DNA from 3 places in the Bacillus sp. JJ1562 genome. Region 2 is predicted to be linked to each of the others. Evidence: riboswitches for the same ligand, from Rfam matches in the RefSeq annotation. Region 2 holds a riboswitch; each other region holds the start of a gene.
The links. Region 2 has a riboswitch for cyclic di-GMP ahead of V7097_RS06310 (EAL domain-containing protein). Riboswitches for the same ligand answer to the same signal wherever they lie in the genome.

Region 1: another riboswitch for cyclic di-GMP. It lies ahead of V7097_RS19960 (anti-repressor SinI family protein); the one in region 2 lies ahead of V7097_RS06310 (EAL domain-containing protein).
Region 3: another riboswitch for cyclic di-GMP. It lies ahead of V7097_RS23790 (hypothetical protein); the one in region 2 lies ahead of V7097_RS06310 (EAL domain-containing protein).

The regions. Positions count from the first base shown of each region.
Region 1 covers NZ_JBALOQ010000037.1:6,098-13,910, forward strand. The annotation lists gene V7097_RS19950 (DEAD/DEAH box helicase) at 1-599, shown strand, start outside; gene V7097_RS19955 (YqhG family protein) at 577-1,371, shown strand; cyclic di-GMP riboswitch class I at 1,751-1,840, shown strand; gene V7097_RS19960 (anti-repressor SinI family protein) at 1,870-1,998, shown strand; gene V7097_RS19965 (helix-turn-helix domain-containing protein) at 2,170-2,496, shown strand; gene V7097_RS19970 (hypothetical protein) at 2,539-2,748, opposite strand; gene V7097_RS19975 (DUF5658 family protein) at 2,765-3,061, opposite strand; gene V7097_RS19980 (TasA family protein) at 3,199-3,825, opposite strand; gene sipW (signal peptidase I SipW) at 3,882-4,463, opposite strand; gene tapA (amyloid fiber anchoring/assembly protein TapA) at 4,460-5,314, opposite strand; gene V7097_RS19995 (TasA family protein) at 5,433-6,020, opposite strand; gene V7097_RS20000 (CalY family protein) at 6,151-6,783, opposite strand; gene V7097_RS20005 (helix-turn-helix domain-containing protein) at 7,093-7,476, shown strand; gene V7097_RS20010 (hypothetical protein) at 7,602-7,813, shown strand, end outside.
Region 2 covers NZ_JBALOQ010000009.1:42,061-49,873, forward strand. The annotation lists gene V7097_RS06290 (tetratricopeptide repeat protein) at 1-1,250, shown strand, start outside; gene V7097_RS06295 (J domain-containing protein) at 1,296-2,633, shown strand; gene V7097_RS06300 (CorA family divalent cation transporter) at 2,700-4,079, shown strand; gene V7097_RS06305 (DUF4145 domain-containing protein) at 4,215-5,171, shown strand; cyclic di-GMP riboswitch class I at 5,540-5,624, shown strand; gene V7097_RS06310 (EAL domain-containing protein) at 5,680-6,408, shown strand; partial or broken gene V7097_RS26010 (cache domain-containing protein) at 6,562-7,506, shown strand; gene V7097_RS26015 (methyl-accepting chemotaxis protein) at 7,498-7,813, shown strand, end outside.
Region 3 covers NZ_JBALOQ010000057.1:44,029-51,841, forward strand. The annotation lists gene V7097_RS23780 (formate/nitrite transporter family protein) at 194-1,039, shown strand; gene V7097_RS23785 (HD-GYP domain-containing protein) at 1,273-2,184, opposite strand; gene V7097_RS23790 (hypothetical protein) at 2,274-2,972, opposite strand; cyclic di-GMP riboswitch class I at 3,046-3,131, opposite strand; gene V7097_RS23795 (CPBP family intramembrane glutamic endopeptidase) at 3,412-4,251, opposite strand; gene V7097_RS23800 (acetylglutamate kinase) at 4,605-5,174, shown strand; gene V7097_RS23805 (OFA family MFS transporter) at 5,608-6,876, opposite strand; gene V7097_RS23810 (creatininase family protein) at 7,380-7,813, opposite strand, start outside.

The DNA of each region.
Region 1 (7,813 bases), on a different contig from region 2:
AAGCAGTTGAATTAATCAAGCAAATTGATGATAAAGTAATTATTTTTACCGAATATCGTGCGACACAAATGTATTTGCAATGGTTCCTGCAGCAAAATGGCATTTCATCAGTTCCTTTTAGAGGTGGATTCAAGCGTGGGAAAAAGGATTGGATGAGAGAATTATTTAAAGGAAAATTCCAGGTGTTGATTGCAACTGAGGCCGGTGGCGAAGGGATTAACCTACAATTCTGTAATCATATTATCAATTATGATCTTCCTTGGAATCCGATGAGGCTTGAGCAACGCATAGGTCGTATTCATCGTCTTGGTCAAGAAAAAGATGTCCATATTTATAATTTTGCAACGAAGAACACGGTTGAAGAGCATATTTTAAAGCTATTATATGAAAAAATTAATCTGTTTGAACGCGTCATTGGGCAGTTGGATGATATTTTAACAAGATTAGATCTCGGAAACATTGAAGACCATATTCAGGATATCATGCTCCGTTCAAGGAGCGAGGGTGAGATGAAAATTAAGATGGAGAATTTAACTTCTATTATAAGCTTTGAAGAACAAAACGGTGGTGAGCAGCGTGCAGCAACAGGAAATCGTTAATTTTCTAGAGAAATATTTTGTATCCAACCATTGTGAAATTCTTGAACGCCAGCCCGGTTATATGACAGTGCAATTGACAATAGATCTAGATAAACAATTAATGAACCGTCCTTTTTATTGGACATATGTTGAAAAAACAGGTGGAGAACCGAATCCAATGAAGCTAACATTAATTACGGATCGGGATCAAACACCTGATAACGTAAAAGGTGACTTTATCCATTTCGGGGCTCCCCGTTTACATCAAATTTTTGAATCAACGAAAAAGCTGGCAAGCTATATACGGTTGTATCAACAAAAACCTCCTGGTGTGCAGGGTAATACACCACTTTATCCATGGCTTGGGTTAAATGTGAAGGTTTCGTATAAGAGTGACCGTAAGCGTGATGTGCTAATGTCACTCGGGTTACAGCTAATCAATGGAATTATAGTTGAGGAATTTCAGGAAAAACTCGAGAAGCTCTCACTTACTCCGAAAATACCAGATTTAACATACACGATGTCACCATTAGTTAAACCGCAAAGTGGTGTGAATCGACTTCAGCAATATGTGAGAGGCTATGCAGAAACACAGGAGCATGCTTGGGCAGATGAAGCGAGACAACGCTGGGATGAAGACTTAACTCTGTTAGATGCCTTTTATGAGGGGATCGACGAAAAACCAGAAAGCTATAAAATTGAAAAAGAAGCCCTCAAGGAACAATACGAACCGAAAGTTCTTGTCGAAATTATCAATGGCGGATTATTTTATCTTTGTCAAAACGCATTCTAAAATAGGCCTATCCTCATTTTTGGGGGTAGGTTACATTTATTTAGGGGATTTTCCCAATAAATCGTTCGACAAATACCTTACATTTTTTTGGAAATTTTACAAAAAATCGTATCTGAATGGCATTATATATCAACCCCTTTTTCTATCTTATTAACAATTCATAGGTCCTTCCTCCTATCATTCGAGTTCATTCTACATAAATGGTAACAGGAGGTCATATTTCGATGTGTTAGACAATCATTTGTTTATTTTTTGTAAATATTTTGACATCGACAGATTTTTACAGAAAGATTGATTCCCATGTTTTATACTTCTAAATGTAATACAAAGGTTCTATCCATGTATGGACTATCGTTTTAGGTCAGTCAGCTGAGGTTCGAACAGACAAAGGCAAACCTATTGAAAAATAGGGACGCAAAGTCACAGGTCTAAGATTGGAGATTTCAATTATGATGGCTGGACTGCCTGGAATACAAATGTATTTTGGGAGGAAATCAAATGTTAAATGAAGTACAAAACAAGAACGGACAATTAGATCACGAATGGATCGACCTTATATTGGAAGCAGTGGAGATGGGAATGAGCGTCCAGGATATTCATGCTTTCCTCCAAAGTAAAACAGCATAACAGACCTTCTTAATACATACAGCAACCTTTTACACAACGGGTTGGAAACATATGGATGCTAAAGAACTCGATAAGTTCCGGGTTCTTTTTATTTTCATTTTTTGTGTTCTTATTATAAAACATATTCTTCGTTATATGTTATAATGGGTAGAGGAAGGAAGGTGAAAAGTCATGATTGGTCAACGTATTAAAACATATCGCCTACAAAAACAATTATCATTATCTGAACTAGCGGATCGCGCAGGAGTTGCCAAATCATACTTGAGCTCTATCGAACGGAATCTCCAATCAAATCCTTCTATCCAGTTTCTTGAAAAAATATCTACAGTATTAGGCGTAACCGTCAATGAATTACTCCATGAACAATCAGAACCTGAGAGTGTAGAACTTGATTCAGAATGGACAAGGCTTGTACGAGAGGCAATGAAATCAGGAGTTTCCAAAGAGGAATTTCGATCATTCTTAGAATTTAACAAATGGAAAATGGACAATAAATAAAAAATGCTTCGGTAACATCGGTTGCCTGAAGCATTTTTTATTTTATATGTATGTTTCGAAATTGGAAATATAGTCGGAATGGGATTGATGGGTAGTTGGGTATTTCTTAGTTAATACTTCAGGAAAAAGCTCACCGGCATCACGTGCAAGAAGACTTGAAAGTTCAGTTTGACAGATCGGGCAATTCCATTTGCCGAGCTTGCTGCTGCTGAAGGATGGCTGGTTACATTGTGGGCATGTTTTGGTATACATTGGGTTTCCTCCATTTTTAAAATATTTGCGTAATCCAATAGCCATGGAGGAAAAAGACATATGCGTACATTGCAGTGGCTATACAGGAAAGTGATCGAATTAGTTTGTTCACTGGAAAACGAATGATATATATTAGTGAAATTAAAAAGAAAGAAAGCATTGCTTTTATACAAAGAAATAAAAATGGATGTATGTCGTATAATGTAAACATTAATGGATTTGCTTCAGAAATATGACCACCAAGGATCCCAAAATGTGTGATAAACGCGTCTAGTAGATTTAAGATTGCTAGGAGGATGATGATGATTTTCATTGGGAACCTCTCTTGATTTTGAATTGTGAACTTAAAGCCAAGTTTATACCGGTACATGGATATATCCTATTTCCAATCAAATCAATTCTTAATAAAGAACAACGAAGTAATAATCGCTCCTTAAAAATAAATATTGATTAGTGAACCGTTCTTAATCGTTTTCTTCTTAGGATGAAAAATAAAATACTACCACCTACAACTAAAGCAATGCCTGCAATCAGAATGTTAAACGTATTTGTTCCCGTTTCAGGCAGTTTTGGTCCATCAACAGGGAGAACTCCTCCTAATGTACCCTCTGCATAGAACTTCATTTCCACTTCAGTTGTTAAACCTTGATATTCATTACCTAAATTGGGGGGGAATTCTACTGTAAAATTTAATTCTTCCTGTTTTCCACTTTCAATTGTTCTAGGATCTATTTTTTTAAAATCTCCAAGCTTACCTTTAAAAACCTCTCCACCACTATCGGAAATAGTAAGAATTAACGATTCATACAATTCTTTTGAACCTGACTTTCGATCTGCTGAAGTTAAATATTTAAAATCCTCCGAACCACTGTTCTTTATTGTTAAGGTTCTTGTTGCCCAGTCACCAGGCTTAAAATTATCAATATCAAATAATATTTTTTCAGGGGTTGTCATGATGTCTATTACCTTACTATTTTTCGATGGGGACGCTGAGACTTGGTTTATTTGAGAAAAAAATAGAAACGTACATATTGAAATAAAAAATATTTTTCTAAGAAAACTCTTTCTCTTCTTCATTTATGCTCCCTTCCTTTCCTAGAAGGGGATCAATATTAAAAAATATTGATCCTTAATTAATTTGTTTTAGTCTCTTCAATTGGGTCATTTGTCTTGTTATTTAAATCAATTTTCGAAATTGTTCTCCAAATCGTGAAAATAGAGAATAGGAAAATTAGAATTCCTGGCACGATCATTAATAAAATAATTCCTTTTTTGGAATCAACAAAATCCGCAAAGTATCCAAGATAAGGTATAGTAAAACCACGATATTCAGCTACTACATTTTGAGCTAATACTGGATTTATATCTTCTGTATTATTATTATCCCCTTTTGTCCGATACATCACTTGCTTCCCATTATTGATAACTTCAACAATTCTGTGGGTAATTAGTTTTTCGTCTTCCTCCATAAATGTAATAACATCATTTTCTTTAAAACGAGTCATATCTCCACCTGTTTTAACTGCAATAATTGAACCTGTTTTTATACCTGGCTCCATCGAACCTGATAAAACTGTTTTTAGTTGATATCCAAATACAGAAGGTTCTCCTCCGGAGAGTTTAGATGTTACAACTAGTGATGCAACGCATATTAATAAAACTACTAATAAACCAGTAACTAAATGATTTAACCATTTGAAAATTTTCTTTTTCATTGTCCATCATTCTCCTTATTTCCTTCGACATTTGTAATTTCATTTGGAACTGAGTTATTTACTGCATCTTTACTTTTGTTATTATTATTTCCTTGGTTCGGTAATGGATTTTCTGAATTTTCATCCGTAGATGTTTGTTCGTTATTTTCTGGTGTCTGATTTGTATTTCCATCTGATCCTGTTTCTTCTGAAGGTTTTGTTTCTGGCGTGTCTGTTTTTTCATTTTCTACTGATTCCTTAGGCAGTTCTTCTTTAGGCGCATCATTTTGCTCATTTATTGTTTTGCCATTATTACTCTTACATTTAACTTTTACTTTTACACTCCAGTCATTATCAATAGATTTATTTGTTTGATATGCATAAAAGTTGTAAAAACCTTCCCCAGTATCTTGATTGGTTTCAAAGCTAAGCTTTGTTTGTTCTCCACTTTTCAAAGCAGGTATTACATTCTGTCCTTCAGGAATATCTGTTTTTGTTCCGTGAATTTTCGGGTTTCCTCCCTTATCCTTTCCGCCATCCTTATCCTTATCAACATAGTAAATTTCAAATTTACTTGGTGAATTCATATCACTATTACTCATATTCTTTATATTAACTACCATTGTTGCTGGACAGCCTTGTATATTTAAATTACCTCTATCGGTAAATTCTAATCTGCTATTATCCGCCCATGTTCCAGCCGTTAGTGATACTGTTGCTTCACCTTTAGAGTAGAAGTAGGCAGATGTAGTTGATGTCACATATTTGATTGAGAAAATCATTAAATAAAATACTAGGACTATTTTTAAAATGGCAAAAAATCGTTTTTTTCTTTGTATTAATCCTTTTAGCAATCTACTTTTCTCATTCATATTTTTGTTCCGCCCTTCTTCATTACAGTATTTATAGATATTTATGAAAACAAAGTTACCCATATGTGTTCATAAATATCTATAAAGAGGAAGGAGAAGATCTCCTTCCCTTCATTATCTATCTTAATTCTCCCTCTTTTTGGCTTGCTTCAAAGCTAAATTTAAAATCTATTGAATCACCTTGAAAGATATTTTGATCTTGGCCATTATCATTGAATTTAAAGTCAACTCGGAGAGTTTGTCTATTGTCTGTTTGGTTCGCTTTTCCACTCTTTGGTTTTAAATTATTGGCCACAACTAAATCTTCAATTTGTGAAAGTGGTACCCAATCCGCCACAACTTCCCTTGATCCTTGCTTCATAATGTGTACTAAAATATGATCAGCATAATCTTCGCCATTATTATTCCCATCTACATCAGATATTTCATAATCTACATTAAGTTTTACATCGTTAACATCCAAACTTCCTTCGTTATATATGCGGATTTGATGTACTTTCCAATCACCTGGCTTCATATTATCAATACTTAAATCAACTTCTACTTTATCATCTACACCTTTTAACCCAATATCTAACGTTCCAGCAGCAAATGTATTGTTCGTTACTTCTGTATCACTAAAATATGCGAACGTACCCCCGCCAATTAAACTTAATCCTAGAACAGCTGCTGCAGTAGATAAACCTATTTTTTTCTTAATACTCATTTTCAATCCCCCTTCAAATCTTAATGTTTTTTATATAGAACAACTTTTACATAACAATACAGTTTGACTTGTCTAGTATGTATGCAAGGAAGGAGATTGAATCTCCTTCCTTTATTTCAATTATGATAAATTATCTTAGTTCCCCTTCAGTTTGGTGAGCAGTAAATGTCCACTCAAGCTCTAAAGCGTCACCTTGGAATTCGTTTTGATCTGCACCATTGTCTACAAATTCAAATGCAACATACATTTGGTCGCTAGAACCTGCTTCTAAACCGCTATCCTCACCATTAAGACCAAATAACCAAGTAATCCAGTGTTGAACGTTCTCAACAGCATCTGGAGTCATATTTTGAAGATCAAACAATGTAGTTTCAGAAATTACATCATTATAGTCACCGATTACCCAACCATCACCAGTTTTATCAGCATTCTCAAGGAATAGAACCTTAATGTGTTTACCGAAATCATCCACATTATTACCATTAGCATCTACAACATTGTAAGCAGTAGCTAAATCAATTGATGAAATATCAAGTGTTCCATTGTTCTCTAATGCGAATTCACGAACCATAATGTCACCAGGTTTTAAGTTATCTACATCAATAACAACAGATGGATTAACTGCTAGATCCAATGTACCAGCTGCAAACGTATTGTTCGATACTTCTGTATCACTGAAGTATGCAAATGTTCCTCCCCCGATTAGTGATAATCCTAGTGCCGCTGATGCTACGCCTAAACCTAATTTCTTTTTCAAACTCATTTTGTTTCCTCCTCTTTTTCCCTTTAATAATTTTTATATTGAATCCTTATGTATTGATAAGGAGATCAACCAAGATATGTACTTTGTAAAGTTCGTTTTTGTTCTTTCTAACGAACTTACAATGTGAGTATAATTCATATGTCCTATAATTGGAAAATCCCAAAATAAGCCATTTTTTCTTAATAAAGAACGAAATTCGTTCTTTTTCTCGAAATACCTCCTGTTTTCTTACTATTTTATTATTTTATTAAGAACGAAATATCCCTTATAATGAACACGCGGGTATTCACATTATGAAGGAGAAGGAAGATGATTGGTTCCAGGATTAAGGAATTACGAAAGGTGAAAAGACTCAGCATTACAGAGCTTGCAAAACGTGCTGGGGTTTCGAAGTCTTATTTGAGTTATATTGAACGAGATGTACAAAAAAATCCTTCTCTTCAATTCTTATCTAAGATTTCAAAGCCACTCGATACAAGTATCGAATATTTATTAGGGGAAGAAAAAACAGATCCTAATACAAACGGAATACTTGATGAGGAGTGGACAAAATTATTAAAGATTGCAATTGAAGAAGGATTAAGTAAAGATGACTTCCGGGAAATTCAAAACTTTATAAAATTTAGAAACTGGAAAAATGACCACAAAAAAAACAAAGGAGGGAATAATATTGATAAAGCGACAGAACCATAAATGCATCCAGATACTATGTAATAAAACTAAGCAACTATGGAAATAGTGAAGATGTAAATCTCTAATTGTTAGCTGGTTCAAATCAACCTACCCATAATTAGTGAAAGGAGAGAAAGTGAATACCAATGAAAAAATTAATTTTGATAACTGGTTTAATAGGTGTAATATGTTTGGGCTTCACACAAATATTACCAGTTTTAGCAAGTGAAGATACAAAGGTAAAAGATTCACATACAAATGAAAAACATAATAAAATTACTAAAGACTCGACAAATTCAGATCCTACCAGTAAGCTTCACCAACGGGCAAGAGATAGTAAACACTATGGAAATATTAC
Region 2 (7,813 bases):
AAGAAGACCGATTAGTGGAAGCAAAATGGATGCTGGAATCCATTTTAGCTTCCGCTCCTTTTCACTCAGAGACAAACTGGACGGCTGGGTTAGTTGAAATCTTGATGGGTAATCCGGTAGCAGGATTGTCCTATTGGGAGCGGGTAAATGCAGAACAATTTTCACAGCTCCACGAAAGAAAGGAACAGATTATTTCGACTTTAGGAGCATATGAAGAAGTTCGTACTGTATATATTCAGGCATTGTCCTTTGTAGGAGAAAAGAAGGTTCAGGAAGCTGAAGGGATTCTTTCTCCACTCTTACAGCGGGAGTCACCCTTCCCTCTACCTCAGGATGTGTATAGACTCTATTTCATTACTCTTTTTGAAAGAGGAAAGGTGGAACAAGCATTTGAATTTTTCTCAAATGCACCTCTTTGGATTCAAAAAGCTCCATCTATTAAGCGGTTCATTACTTCTGTTAGGGATGGTTTACTTGCTGAAAAAACAATTAAAGAGCAGGGAAAGTCGAATGAACAGGCATTGCAAAGAAGGAAAAAACGAAAACAAAAAAGTCTTATATTATCCGCAAGTGCTCTCGCGGTAGTAGTTGCTGGTGGAATCTATGTGGGAAGTAGAGACTGGAAATCTGTACCAACAAACTATGAGGTTTCTTCGACAGGTGATGGACAGACAAGTGTTATTTCTACAGAGTTTGAGAAAAAAATTGCGGAACTCGAATCCCAACTAAGCAGTGTGGAGTCTGAAAAAGAAAGCTTAAAGAAAGAACTTGAGCTAGAGTTAGCGAAGGTATCAGAGTATGAAACTACTGAAGCCTTATACAAAAAGGCGAACCTTGATTTAACTTCCGTACGTTCCAAGGAAGCAAAAGAGGAGTTTAATAGTGGCTACTCCTTATATAAGAAAGGTGACTACGCACGAGCTAAAGAAAAGTTTGAGCTAAGTCTTCAGTTAGATTCAACAGAGTATTTTAGTGATGATAGCTTGTACTACTATATTCAAATTGAGCAGAAATTGGACTCACTTTCTGGAGATTCAGAGCTATTTCAACGGTTCTTTAATACTACATCTGAACACTATATTGAGTCGCCTTATCGGGATGATCTTCTAGTCGTTCAGGCTAATACTTATTATCGTGAAGGAAAAATGGAACAAGCTTTAGATATTCTTTCTAAAGTGGAAGAACAATTCCCTAACGAGTGGACAGCATCGTACGCTAAGAAGTTAACAAGTGAAATAAAAGAGAGATAAATATTTTATTAATATAATTAATGTTTCATCTGCGGGGGCAATGAAATGAACGTAGAAAATTACTATAAACTTTTAGGTGTAGCTGAAACCGCAACAGATATCGAAATTAGAAAAGCTTATATAAAGATGATCAGGCAATTTCCAAATGAATCACATCCTGAGGAGTTTCAGCTTTTAACCAAAGCATACAAAACATTGTCAGATAAGGAACAACGTAGCTATTATGACGCTCAACTCGAAAAACAGCGCTCTGTGACTCGAATTACTTCAAAACCAGAACCTGTTCAATCAAGTTCGGGACAACCAATAAATCCAGTTAGTCAAGAGGAGTCGAGAAATCGGTCTGAGGGTTCTGGATCAAGTAATCGACCTGTAGCATCAGTGAAAAATAAAAAGAAATTGCCGATCTTACACATTTTGTTAGCATGTGCAGTGCTTTATATCCTTTATATCACGTTCTCACCAGCTAAAGATGTTGCTGATCCAGTAGAGGGTACAACAGCGAAAGTGGGGTCCTCAGTTGAAACGAACACAACTATTGGTGACACTGAATCAACGGATCGTAATTCTGATTTGGATACTGTCAAAGAAACTCCTGAACCTGAGGAGGTAACAAATACGATTCCTTCAAAAGAAATAGTGGAAGAATTCTTGCATCAATACTTTATAGCTTCTGTGGAAGTGATAGACGGAGTGGACTTTTCTAAGGTGGAAAGTTTCTTGGACCCAACTGGTAAGAAACTAGAAGAGCAGCATTCTTACACGCAATATTTGATTGAAAAAGGCATTACTGAAGATCTTGTTCAAATGCAGGTAAAGGATGTCCAGGCTACCGGTGAATTTATCGATGCAACAACCGAGGAAGTCTATGATATTTACTATTCGGATGGAAGAATAAAAAGAAAAACCTTCGAAAGTCAATATCACCTAAGGGTGAATGGGCAGCAACTATTAGTTAATGAATTGGTTTTTACTAACGAATTAAGTAGTGAAGATTTAAGGGGTCCAGAATTGAAGGTCGACCTGATTCTTCTTGAAGAGTTTCTATACAATTACATGGCTGATAGTGTTAATGCCATAAATTATCAAGACTTTTCTTACGTGGATTATTATTTGGCACCTAACAGTAAGCGGTATTTCGAACAGTTGGATTACACAAATTACTTGATTGAAAAAGGAATTACGGAAGAACTCTTGAGCTTCGAATTAATCGATGTACAAGATATCGGTAATCAAACCTATGAAGCAACCACGATGGAATCATACAATATTTATTATTTGAATGGAACTACTTCATATAAGGAATTTGAAAGTAGATTTCATATTAATCAAAGTGGCAGCGGGTTTCAAGTGACAGAATTAATATATACAAATGAACGTTAACAAAATGAAAGAGAAGCTAGAAGGGTTTCCAGCTTCTCTTCATTTTTTAAAGAGAGGTGGTACCTTATGCATCCCGAGGTTACAAAGTATGTTACATTCCTAATCGTGCCATTCTCTTATGATAAGGAGTATAAAGAAGCGGTTCGTAGTTTGAACGCTGACTATTTTCAGCCAACAAATATCCAAACAGAACGATTATTTGAACATGTAGAAATGCTCGTTTCTAGTGGAAATCATCCTGAAACAATTGGTTCTCATTTTTCTATGACACAAAAAGCTCGTTCAAAATTTGGATTACCTAATAAAAATGACCTTATGCTTACGTTGCAAACTAAGCAAGAACAGTATGAATTTAGTATCCCAGCAATCGAGCTATATTTATTTGAAACGCAAGTTGGTTTTTGGGTTATAAAGTTAGGATTGCCTAAAAATATTCAAATAGAAACGCTAATTGAAACCATTTATTATGCAAAAAAATTAGAACAATACGAGTACAATCTTTCCTATACAAAAAAGATTGGGCGGGACGAGTTTTACGAGCAGAATGTTCATCTCGGTTCCTTAATCACCGATTTGTCTCAGTCACTAGAAGTTTCTTCTTATTTTGAAGGGAAAGAGACCCCAACACATGCTCTTGTATATAGTTCATCAAAAATCGATTTAGAAGTAGAAAATAGTTCGTTTTTAACATCTTACCTCTTTCAATTGCGAAGGAGCTTTAAATCAACATATAAGCCGAGTATTGTTGAAAAAGATTTCGATAAGAATCCTGGATTATTACCGTTGTTTGATAATAGCTACTGGGGAATTTCTCTCGAAGGATTGGCGAATATTGTGACGAAAACAGACGATGCAAAGACGGAAGAGTTTTTTCAATCGAGTTATATGCATCAAATTGAGTCAACCTATTTTTATATATACATCCTTGCCCTTCATCAAAAGTATGCCTTATTACGATTGTCAATCGTGGCTTCCAAGCTTTCCTACGATTTACAACAGGTAGGCGAGGATAACTATACGGAGCAAAACTTCCTTATTTCCGAGCTTCGAAATCAAATCGTACGGTTCATGCTTCGCAGTTCTTATAATCAAGTTACAAATATCACTCATTATGGGCATTTGTATGAAATGGTTAGGGAAAACCTACGCATTAGTGATTTATTCCGAGAACTTCACGATGAACTCAATGCGCTCTCATCTTATACAGATGCAGCTGAACAAAGAATTCAACATCTTGCAGAACAAGAGAAAAAGGTTGCAACAGAAAAGTTTAATAGCAAGATAACTACTATTTCCATTTTCTTTTTACCAGTCACAGTGATTACAGGATTTTTCGGAATGAACCTAGATTTTATTACCGATATAGCAGAGCATTGGTGGATTTTGATCTTATCTACCCTTGTAGTCTATCTAATGGTACTGCTTTGGATTAAGGAAAATAAATAGTTTTTAAGGAAGCCTAAATCGTTGTTGATTTAGGCTTTTTGCGTTTTTTGGGGGCTTGGCTTTTTGTTTTTTATTGGGAAAGTTACCATGTATATAGTAGAATTTAACTATTAGTGAACAGGAAGTGATTAACAAATGAAGACCAGTGTATTTCATTTTATCGGAGAATTTTCCTGCCAATTAGAGGAGTTGGCGTTACGCGTTGAGGCGCTTTTATGGGACCAACCACAGGCGGCGATGACACAGGCGCGCTTGTTTGGAGAACTATTCGTTAATATGATTTTTGAGCAAGAAAATATGAGTGAAGTGTACCCACTAAAACTGGTAGAAAAGATAAATAGATTATTTAGACATGATGTTATTGATGATGATATTTATAAAAAGCTTGAATTCATTCGAAAAAATGGTAACATTGCCTCCCATCAAGTATTAGAAATGGACCAAGAAGTAGCAAAAGAAGTACACCGGACTATTTTTGATTTAGGAGTATGGTATGCAGAGGTTTATGTTAGCCATACCTTCAGTGCGCCTTCTTATGAATTACCCTCTAAGCAAAGCCAAGATCTTGATGCTATGAAACAATGGATGGATGAGTACATAAAAGAAACGCAGGCAAGGATTTCGGAAATTGAAGAACAGCTGAGTCAGTTGAAGGAAGAGAAGAAACAACACCCTATTGTTAAGGAGAAGAGAAACCCAATTCTTGATCAGCCTAAAAACAAAGGTAGACAAGTTCCTTTAGAAAAATTCCAATCAACTTTTAGAAAAGCCGGTTTTAATTATAGAGGTCAAACTAAAAAGGCGGCTGAATTTCAATTTGAAAATTTTAAAACGGGCTATGTTTATTTGTTAGATAATGCTACGCCAACAATTGCTATTCATCCTTGGCTAGTGGGACAAGCGAAATTGTTTGATGAGGAGCAGACTAAGTCACGAAAAAGTACTGCATTAAAGAACTTTCCGAGAATGAAAGAAAACGATCAACTCAAATCAAATTATGGATATGCGTTCACATTTCAAACGAATGGTGAATTAGAGGTTTTATTGCAACGGATTGCAGAAGAATTTGAAACTAAATATATGATTAAATAGAAATATCTTTGGCTAACTTCGTTGTGAAGTTGGCTTTTTTATTGTTTTATGTGAATAAAGTTTTGTATTGTGAAGGTTCAATGGGTTTATTTACTAACATTTTTAGACTAAAAATTTCTAAACATCTGTCGATAGAATAGAAGTGAATGTATTAAGCGCAACGAGAAATAATCTTGTTGTGCTTTCTTTATTGGTTAGAATACTTTCTTTAACAATGGTGCTATTTCGTATGAATAAAAGGAGACAAAGTAAGTCATCAAAAGTTCATTTTTTTAAAAAGTTTGTGTCAAACTTTGTCGGAAATATTGGCATTTTGTCGAAAGGTAGTATAATAGTTTAAGTCAACCTAGTACTTTAGTATTATAATCTTTCTGAAAAGGCAAACTTAATGAAAGTTAAGGGCGCAAAGCCAAGGGCCTAAAGCTAAAAAGCTATGGTAGCCTAGCTGCTGAGAATAAATGAAACCTGATTTTCATTAGGATCTTTATTCGAAAAGAAGGGAATGAATTTGTTGGTTAAAAATCAATTAGAAGAGAAAGACATTTTTCATGTATTTCAGACCATTTTGGATCTATCAAATAATTCACCTTTGGGTTATGAAGCACTAATCAGGTCTGTAAGCATACCCAGTCCAGAATTCATTTTTCATGAAGCTAGCGACTTTGGAAAACTGTATGAAATTGATTGTTATTCTATAGAAAAGGCTATTAAAACCTATCAATCAAATGGTTACACAAGTGAGGATGGCAAGCTCTTTCTAAATATATTGCCTTCAACAATCCTGCATGAATATTTTATGGAATTCATTATGAATCTGTTAAAAAGGGATGATCTCAGTAAACAAGAAATCATCTTAGAGATTTCAGAGTCTGAAAATATCGAGGATTTTGATGCTTTTATCAATAAAATTTCAGAATTAAAAAAGCTTGGTTTTAAAATAGCAATTGATGATTTTGGTAGGGGATATTCTGATATTAAGAGCATCATCGAATTAGAACCGCATTATATAAAATTTGATCGTTACTTTTCTAAAGAGCTTGCCACTTGTAGTAAAAAGAGAGAGCTAATAAAAAGCATAATAAGTTATTGTGAAAAATATGAATGTGAACTAATTCTAGAGGGTATTGAAAGAAAAGTTGATTTAGAAACAGCCTACAAACTAGGAGTTACTTATGTGCAAGGGTATCTATTTGGTAAACCTTCATCTCTAAAATCTAAATCAGTCGTAATATCATAAGTTATTACTCTGTACAAATAGAAAGGAAATTCAACTATGAAAAACAACCAAGAAAAACGAAAACGAAAGAAATTACTTAATTTTACAATCAGCAAGAGGCTATACATAACCTTTATCTTCATTATCTTGTTACCAAGTTTTACGATTGGTTTTATGTCTTACAATAGTGCACAAAAGGAAATTAAAAAACAGATACTTGCTAGTTCTACAGCAAATGTAAATCTTCTAAATCAATATATAGTCGATCATATATCTTCAAAGTACAATGATGTTGAGTATTTCGTATCCAAGCTAAATGCCGGGTCCTTTGTAGAGGCTGAAATACCAACTACAATTGAGGCCTTTACACAATATTCACTTCTTCATCCTGACATAGTGACAATCTTTTCGGGAACCAAAGATGGGAACATGCTTTTATATCCAAATGCTAGTCTACCTGAAGATTTTGATCCAAGAGAGAGAGAATGGTATAAACAAGCCATTGCAAACCCAGGGAAAGTTATCATTACAGAACCATATGAGGATTTAGCTACTGGTAGTATCTTAGTGACCATAGCACAAACGATAAATGATGGATCTGGCGTTATCGGTCTGGACATCGACTTAGAGTCCCTAAAAAAAATGACATCCAGTATTAAAATTGGTGAGAATGGGTATACGTTTATTCTTACTGCACAAAGAAAATATTTAGTTGATCCAACTCAAGAAACTGGTTCAGTACCACAAGGGGAAACCTATAGCAAATTAATATTTGAAGAACAAAGTGGAATACTTTCTGATGAGTTTCAAGGTAATAAATACGAAACTACCTTTGTTACGAACGAACAAACTGGTTGGAAAATCGCAGGTGTAATGGAACAGAAAGAGATTGATGAAGCAACTCAAGGTATTCTACTTTCAACATTATTAATAGTAGCCATTTTTATTTTTATTGGTTTAGCTAGTGCTATTTTAATTGTAAGAAGTATTACGAAACCTCTGAATTTCTTAGTACAGGTTACGGATAAAGTAAGTAATGGAGATCTTACTCAGTCCATAAAAGTGAAAAACAATGATGAGGTGGGACAATTAGGTAATAGCTTTAATAAAATGTTGGGTTCATTGAGGGAACTACTATCACAGGTAGATGAAAAATCACAGACATTGGCAGCATCCTCAGAACAATTGACTGCAAGCTCAGAACAAAATAGCCAAGCAACTGAACAGATAGCAAATGCGATTCAAGAAGTTGCGGTTGACACTGAACAACAAACAGAAATGGTAAGGCACACTACAGAAGTAGTGAAAGAAATGAATATTGGCATTCAACAAATTGAATTGAATGCTCAAAATGTTTCTAGAACCTCTGATGAAGCATTGGCCATCGTGGAGAACGGTGAACAGGCATTAAAGGAATCTATTCAAC
Region 3 (7,813 bases), on a different contig from region 2:
TTAAGTCAAATCACAGGCGTTTACTCCAAAAGCTCCTTACTTATCGCACAATAAACATCATTTATTCTGTGATTACCATATTCACCGTACATATAAGTAAATGTAATTTTTTGTAAAAAAGTCTTGCGGTGGCAAATTCCTTCTCATTACAATAAAAGAGTCTAAATATATAAAAGATAATGGAGGCATGGCCTTGGATTATGTTAAACCAACTCAATTAATAGAGGATGTTGCACATGCAGGTGCTTATAAATCCATCCTAAAGATAAGTGACATTTTGATTAAAGGGATACTCTCAGGAGCCTTATTGGGTTTTGCAACAACACTTGCCTTTACTGCTGCAATTGATACAAGCCTTAGTATTGTAGGTGCTTTTGTCTTTCCGGTTGGATTTGTACTTATATTATTACTAAGCCTTGAACTAGTAACTGGAAACTTCGCAATGCTTCCGCTTGCTAGAATAAGAGGTCTTACCTCTAGTAAAAATGTCGTCTACAACTTCTTTTGGGCTTTTCTCGGAAATCTTTTAGGAAGTCTTTTATACGGTATCTTATTTTATATCGTTGCGACAAAACTAGGGCATATCACTCAAGGAGCCATGATTGATAAAATTATTGCTGTGGCAGAGGGAAAAACCCTTGCATATAAAAGCATTGGCGGAGACGGATTAATTGTTGTTATAACAAAGGCCATATTATGCAATTGGATGGTAACGTTAGGAGCCTTTATGGCATTCATTTCAAGTTCAACTATAGGAAAGATTGCTGCCATGTGGCTACCTGTATTTTTATTTTTCGCCCACGGATTTGAGCATGCTATTGTAAATATGTTTGTTATTCCAACAGCTATTCTTATGGGTGCTGATATTACATTGGGTGATTGGTGGATATGGAACCAAATACCAGTTACAATCGGCAACTTTATTGGCGGATTTATCTTTACAGGATTAGCACTTCATCTAGTTAATAAGAAAAAGGTAACGAAAACTGAAAACGTAATTATTAACTACCCGCCTGCTCTAAAGAGAAAAGAAATGTAGTAATAGTATATTATTTTGGGATTTCGTATAGGAACCTACAACGCCCCTCCTTGTTAAAAGAAGGGGCTAAAAATTTCTTGAAGAATAGGATTATGGTACAGCTGGCAAATAATTTTTGTTCAATATTTTTTCCGTCCTCTGTAAAGTTAAGAACCTTGTCAACCTATAATAAGGCTCCCCACACCTACAAATTTCAAATAAAACCCACTGGTACTGTTTGATAACAACACCAATTAGCTTATTCGTCCTTCTTCTATTAATATTTGTTCTAGTGCCATTACAACTTCTTCATCATAATGGGAGCCGGCCAGTCTCTTAAGTTCATCTATTGCTATCTGTTCCTTAAATGCTTTTCTATAGGCTCGATCTTCTGTCATCGCATCAAATGTATCACTTACAGCAATAATCCTTGCCTCTAAAACAATGTCTTCTCCACTTAAACCATTTGGGTAACCGCTTCCATTCAGCCTTTCATGATGCTGTTCAATAATAGGAGCAAGTTCCTTATAATAAGAGTCCTTAATCATTTCTGCACCATCTACTGGGTGTTTCTTGATAATTTCATATTCTTCATCCGTTAATCGCCCTGGTTTATTTAAAATCTCAATTGGCACATTAATTTTACCGATGTCATGAAGTACAGATGCCGTCGTTAAATTCACTAAACGCTCTTTATCTAATTTTAGTTTTTTAGCTATTTTTACGGAATAATTTGCCACCCGATCACTATGTTTTTGAGTATATCTATCTTTTATTTCTACTTGTTTCTTAATTTCTATAAGAGAGGATATATCCTTACTTATATGGACAAAGATTTGTTCGGTAAATACACATAGTAAGGTTACCTTGGACAGCGCAGTAAAGTGGATTGGATCGCTAATCCCTTTGGCTGAGAAGAAGTCTTCCGGACCTAATATATGCTTTTTATTATTAAGTTCACACTCGACTTCTCCAGATAAAATATAATAAAACTCTAAAGCATCTACATTTTCACTGGGATAAACATAGAATAATTTTCCTTCGCCAATAGATTGTGTTATTATTTCCACTCCATCCCCTCGAGTAACTAAACTAATCTCAAGGTTATTATCAAAATTAACTGTTTCTAGGAATGTTCCTTGTTTTCCAATTGTAAAACCGGCCATACTATCCCACCTTACAATCAATAAAAACGAGTTCTACATAGAACTCGTTTTTATTGTACTACATTTTTATTCAGAATTGTAAAACTATTTTACCAACCCACTACTTTAATAGGGTCAATCCAAACCCACTTATCTGCAAAACGAACAAGCTTCCAGCTACATTCAGCCTGAACTCCCTTTTTTGCAGCCTTTTTAATAGTTTCCGATGACATTTTAAGTGTTTCATTATAAATATCCGTAATAACCTTATCTAAGTCTTTTGTATACCGTTCTGTTTTTTCATGATACTTCTCTGATCTTTTTTCCAATTTATCTTCTAATTTGTTAATTTTTTCTTCCATTTTTTTTGTATCCTTATCATCTGCAGTTATTAGTTGATGGGTTGCCTCTTCTATGTCCTGCTTGATTTCTGCGATTTTACTATTAATTTTTGCTTCCTCATTACTAAGCTTTGTATTAATTTCTTCTAATTTTTTATTTATTTTTTCTCGTTTTTTCAAATCGTTTCGAGTAGCTACTAAGTCAGACAATACTTTTTCTTTTTCTTCTTTTAATTTAACTACAGTATCTCCTTCTTCAATTTTACGAATGTCAAGAAGGTATTCGGCTTGTAACTTATCTGCTTTATTTACTGCTTTTTCAATCTTTTCATCAATTTCCTTGTTTGTCTTTTCAATTAATTCAATTGCTTTTCGAACATCTTCATCTTCATCTTCAGCTGCAAAAACTGGAAATCCTACCCCTAAAAAAATGGTGATTGAAATTAAAATCGAGAAAACCTTTTTCATATGATTACTCCTCCCCACTTTTAACTATGTAGACAATAGAAAAGACCCATTTCATATAAACGGGCCTTTTCCATTTCGCAACTGGCTGGCATAGTAGTCATACTTTAGCCCCTGTAGTTTTGCGTCCATATCCTTTCAGATAGGTTGCCCTTTGAGTCTATTATATTATCTACCATTATTATACAAGGACTAATGAACTATATCTATAGCTAATTTTGTAATATTTTGTATTTTTATAAAATTAATTAGATTTCTTTGTAAAAAATTTAGATTTTCTGAAAAAAATAAAGTTTCCTATTTTCATACGTTAAAATATTTTTTCACTCAGCCATTGGTTTAGCTGCATTAAAGTTAATAGAACTAGACATAAATAAAATCAACAAATCAACAAACTTTAAAATATGACAACCCCTCTTATATCAAGGGACAGTCTCTATTCTTATACCTTCCTGAATTCAGATTTCTGAAAGAGAAGCCAACTGATAGTTAGTACATACAGTACGACAACAGGGATAGAAACTTCAATTCCAAAAGAACCACCCGTAATCCAAAGGTCATTCGATTTAAACCTTAACATCACTAGTGAGGAATGATTTTTATCGGTCTTTGATGCAAATTGTATAATAGTAGAGTTTAAGAAAAAGTTCCAGATAATATGCACTACAACTGCATTCCATATTGTCCCCGTTTTATAAACAATTAGCGAAAACATTATACCAACCAAAGTGCCTGCGATAAGGATCAAACATACATCAAGTAACTGAAGCCCATTGAGGGTGAGTAAATGCAGTGCACCAAATAAAATGGAATTCACTAAAACTGCAGTTGCCACATTCCATTTGTCTTCGATTAGCTTAAACAAATAGCCTCGGAACAAAACTTCTTCAATCACTCCGGCAGAGAATGCCGTAATGAGCGATCCAACGATAATCGCTACTATAGATGGGATAGAAAGTTGGTCTTGCCGTTCAAAAATAGCGTATTGCATAAACACATAAAAAACAATCACTGTAAGTGGAAGCAATAGTCCTACAAAGACCCACAATTTATCCATCTTGATTAGTTTATGAATACGAAAATATGCACTCGACTTTTTTAAAAAAAGCATGGCGTACAGCCAGAATAGTCCAAGAGTAACCACTATACGTATAAACTCTTTAACAACAACACGAATTGTATCGTTATGAATCCAATCCGTCAGTGGATTTACAAAAATAACAGCTGCTAAAAATAACATTACCAAGCACAAACTATGCATTACTACCTTTCCCCAATGCATATCTTTCGCTCCCCTTCTTAATTCCTAAAAAGGATTATGACTGAAGTACTACTGTCTAATCCATTTTACTTTTTAAAATTGAATAAAATGCTACACTCCTGCTCAAATATTAATAAAGACAATATAGTGAAGAGTCGGTTGCCTAATTTTCTCTTGCAATTTTTGTAGAAAAGTTAGCATCAACTGGGATTCAATGCATTTATCATAACGGATTTTTCACTCCTATTTTGTAAAATTGGTTTCAGACACTCCTGGTTCCAATTGTTAATTTTCATAACATGATCAATTACCTATACCTCAGATCCCTTTCTATCTTAGATATGTATTAATCCATAAAAAAGGGGGGTGAAACCATGGAAAATCCTTGGTTCAACGGTTCTTGTATTAGTAAACAGGAAGTTCGTTTAAGTAATGCTATGCGTTTAGCTTGGGAGCAACACGTATATTGGACAAGAATCACAATCAAAAGCATAGCCTTTAATTTACCTGATTTAGATGCTGTTACCGCACGTCTTCTCCAAAATGCTACTGATTTGGGGGATTTATTAAAGCCTTTCTATGGAAATAAAATTGCTGAAAAATTCAGCGACTTAATAAAGGATCACCTAGTCATTGCTGCTGAAATTGTTAATGCTGCAAAAACAGGCAATCAAAAAGCTGTAGTAGATTTAAAGAGACGTTGGTACGCAAATGGGGCAGAAATTTCCGTATTCGTAAGTAGAATTAATCCTTTTATATCAGAAAAGGAATTCAGAGAAATGTTTTTTGAACATCTGGAACTTACAATACAAGAGGCAAAATTAATTCTCCAAAAGAATTTTAATGCTAGTATCGCTGTGTTTGATAAAATTGAGGCTGAAGCTATAATGATGGCTGATACCATGACAGTTGCTATTATGAGTCAATTCCCTAAAAGATTTTAAATATAAAGGGACATTTAGATGCTCTCCTTTCCGTGTAACGAGTGTGTTAACCCTCTTACCTTTTTTTCATTTAGCAATATATTCATTGCAGTCCTGGGTGAAAGTTATTCATCGTTTAGGAAGGATTAATCTGAATGAAGACAGTGCATGCTCCCCTTAATGCAAAGCTTTAACTCATTGGGGTCAAGCACTGTTTTCGAATAACTCACCTTTACTATATGTTTCAATCATTGTTTTATTAATTGCGCTGCAATTCCACCTCTCTAGAATCATATGCTAAAATAAGCTCATTTTTTTCCTGAGCAGAAAAAGTCCCCCTCTTAGTCATAAAAAAACTCCCAATAAGGTAAACAGACTTTTATTAATTCATCTGTCTACCTTATTGGGAGCATATCAATCAAGGCATCCCTTTTTACTTATGTTTAATTAATACTTAACCTGCTACTCTTTCCTCTGTCCTACTTAACTCTTCACTTTCCAAGTTTACTTTATCAGGTCTAACAATGAATATACTAATTAAAGTCGCAATCGCGAAGAAAGCCATAATGACATATAACACCATGTCATAAGATTGTGTCTTTGCAAGAACAAATGCACTTAGTTGGTTGCCTGTCAGACCTGCCAATGCCCACGCAGATAAGGCTAATCCATGTACAGTAGAAACACTATCTAAACCAAAGCGGTCAGATAAAAGTGGTGGTATAGATGAAAAACCTCCACCGTAACCTGCATTTACGACACAAAGTAAGGCGATAATAAGGATCGCGATAGAATTATTAATACCATCAAACATAATCGTTAATAAAATGGCTGCAATAGATGAAATAAAAATAATTTTATAGATTGAGTTACGGTCTTTTAATCGATCAGCCCATGAGGAGAAAACAATCCGTCCGCCTGCATTGAAAATAGCTGTTAACGAGCTAACTAAACCAATTGCCCCAAATCCAATGAATGCTAGAATACCTTTTTCTTGTGAAATTAGGGCTAATCCACATGTAATATTAATATAGAACATCAACCAAATTCCGATAAATGTTCTATTCGTCAATACCTTTCTATAACTAAAGCTTTTGGTTTTTACACTTTTTTCTTCATATCCAGCTGGTTTTTTGATCAGCAAGTGTCCAATAACCATCATCACCAAATATATACCCGCTAGAATAAAAAACATTGTATAGATATTTGTTGGGTTTACTAAGATCCCCTCATTGTTTCTTTCTCCGAGTAAATTTTCCATTAAAGGACTTGCAATGACCTTCGCTAAGCCAAAGCCTGCAACAGCAAGGCCTGTCGCTAACCCTTTTTGCTTCTCAAACCAAAGCATTAATGTTTTTACTGGTGTTAAATAACCGATTCCAAGTCCAATCCCCATTACAATACCATAGGAAACATAAATACCTATCAATGACTTTTGATAAATAAAGAAACCTGTTCCTGCCATCCCAACGACAAAAAAGATTGCCGAAAGTAAGGACGATTTATGAATATCTTTTTCAACAAGTTTTCCTCCAAAAGCTGCAGACATTCCAAGAACAAAAATAGCTATACTAAATGCCCATTCCACTTCACCAACAGGCTTCCCAATGTAAGAGGCAATATCGCTCTTAAACAATGACCAACAGTAAACTGTACCAATACTACAGTGAATCAATAAAGCTGGAAGTACAGCACTAATCCACTTGTTTTCAAATTTCCCCATATTATATCTCCTTCATTTCATTCAACTTAAAAATAAACTTACGAACATTATCTTTTAATATAAGTAATTAGTTCGATTTTAGATTAAAAAATGAGATAATTTCAGTTATTTTTAGGTTAAAACCGTATTATTTACGAAAATTAATAAATTGAGTATATATCATCTTGGTACATAATGAAAGAGTAAATGTTATATATGTATAGTAATAATAAGAAAAAGTATATAAAGGGCATGATCCAAATTACAATCATGTTAATCATTAGGTATACTCTTCTTCCTCCTCATGACGTACATTAAAATCCGCAAAAAAACAGCCTAATCATACGAATTAGACTGCTTCCAGGTGAAAAAACGGACCTTATTTACTTGTGATACTGTTCACCGTAACATACCTATATGAGATTTTATCGATATGAAGGACAGGCTATGTAACTTTTGATTTTTCTATATACAGAACAAGTCGTGCGACTTCCACATGATTCGCACGACTTGTTATTTGCTTCTTACGCTTTTTGGCCTGGCAAGATTGCCCCGTATCTAGGAAGAATCGCATCCTTCGTGTAAACATCTACTTGACGAAGTGTTTCAACGATTGTCGGCATATCCAATGACTTTACTAGTTCATTAATTGCTTGAACACCCCTATCTGCAAATACTTCTCTTTCTTCAGGTGTTTTCAAAAGCGGTGTAGCCATATGATCAGATGGTTCGTTAAAATAAGAACCCACTGCACCGGATTGATAAGCGTATTTTCCTAATAAATTTCCAGGATTCTTACCCATCCCTGATAACATATGCTGAACATCATACGTAACAGAATGAGATTCAGGTACATTCAATGGAATATCCTCTAATCTGCCTAAAGCTTTATAAGCGCCAATGGTCATATCATGAAATGCATCCATTAGATTGAAATCGGCTGCCTCTGCTGCTTTTA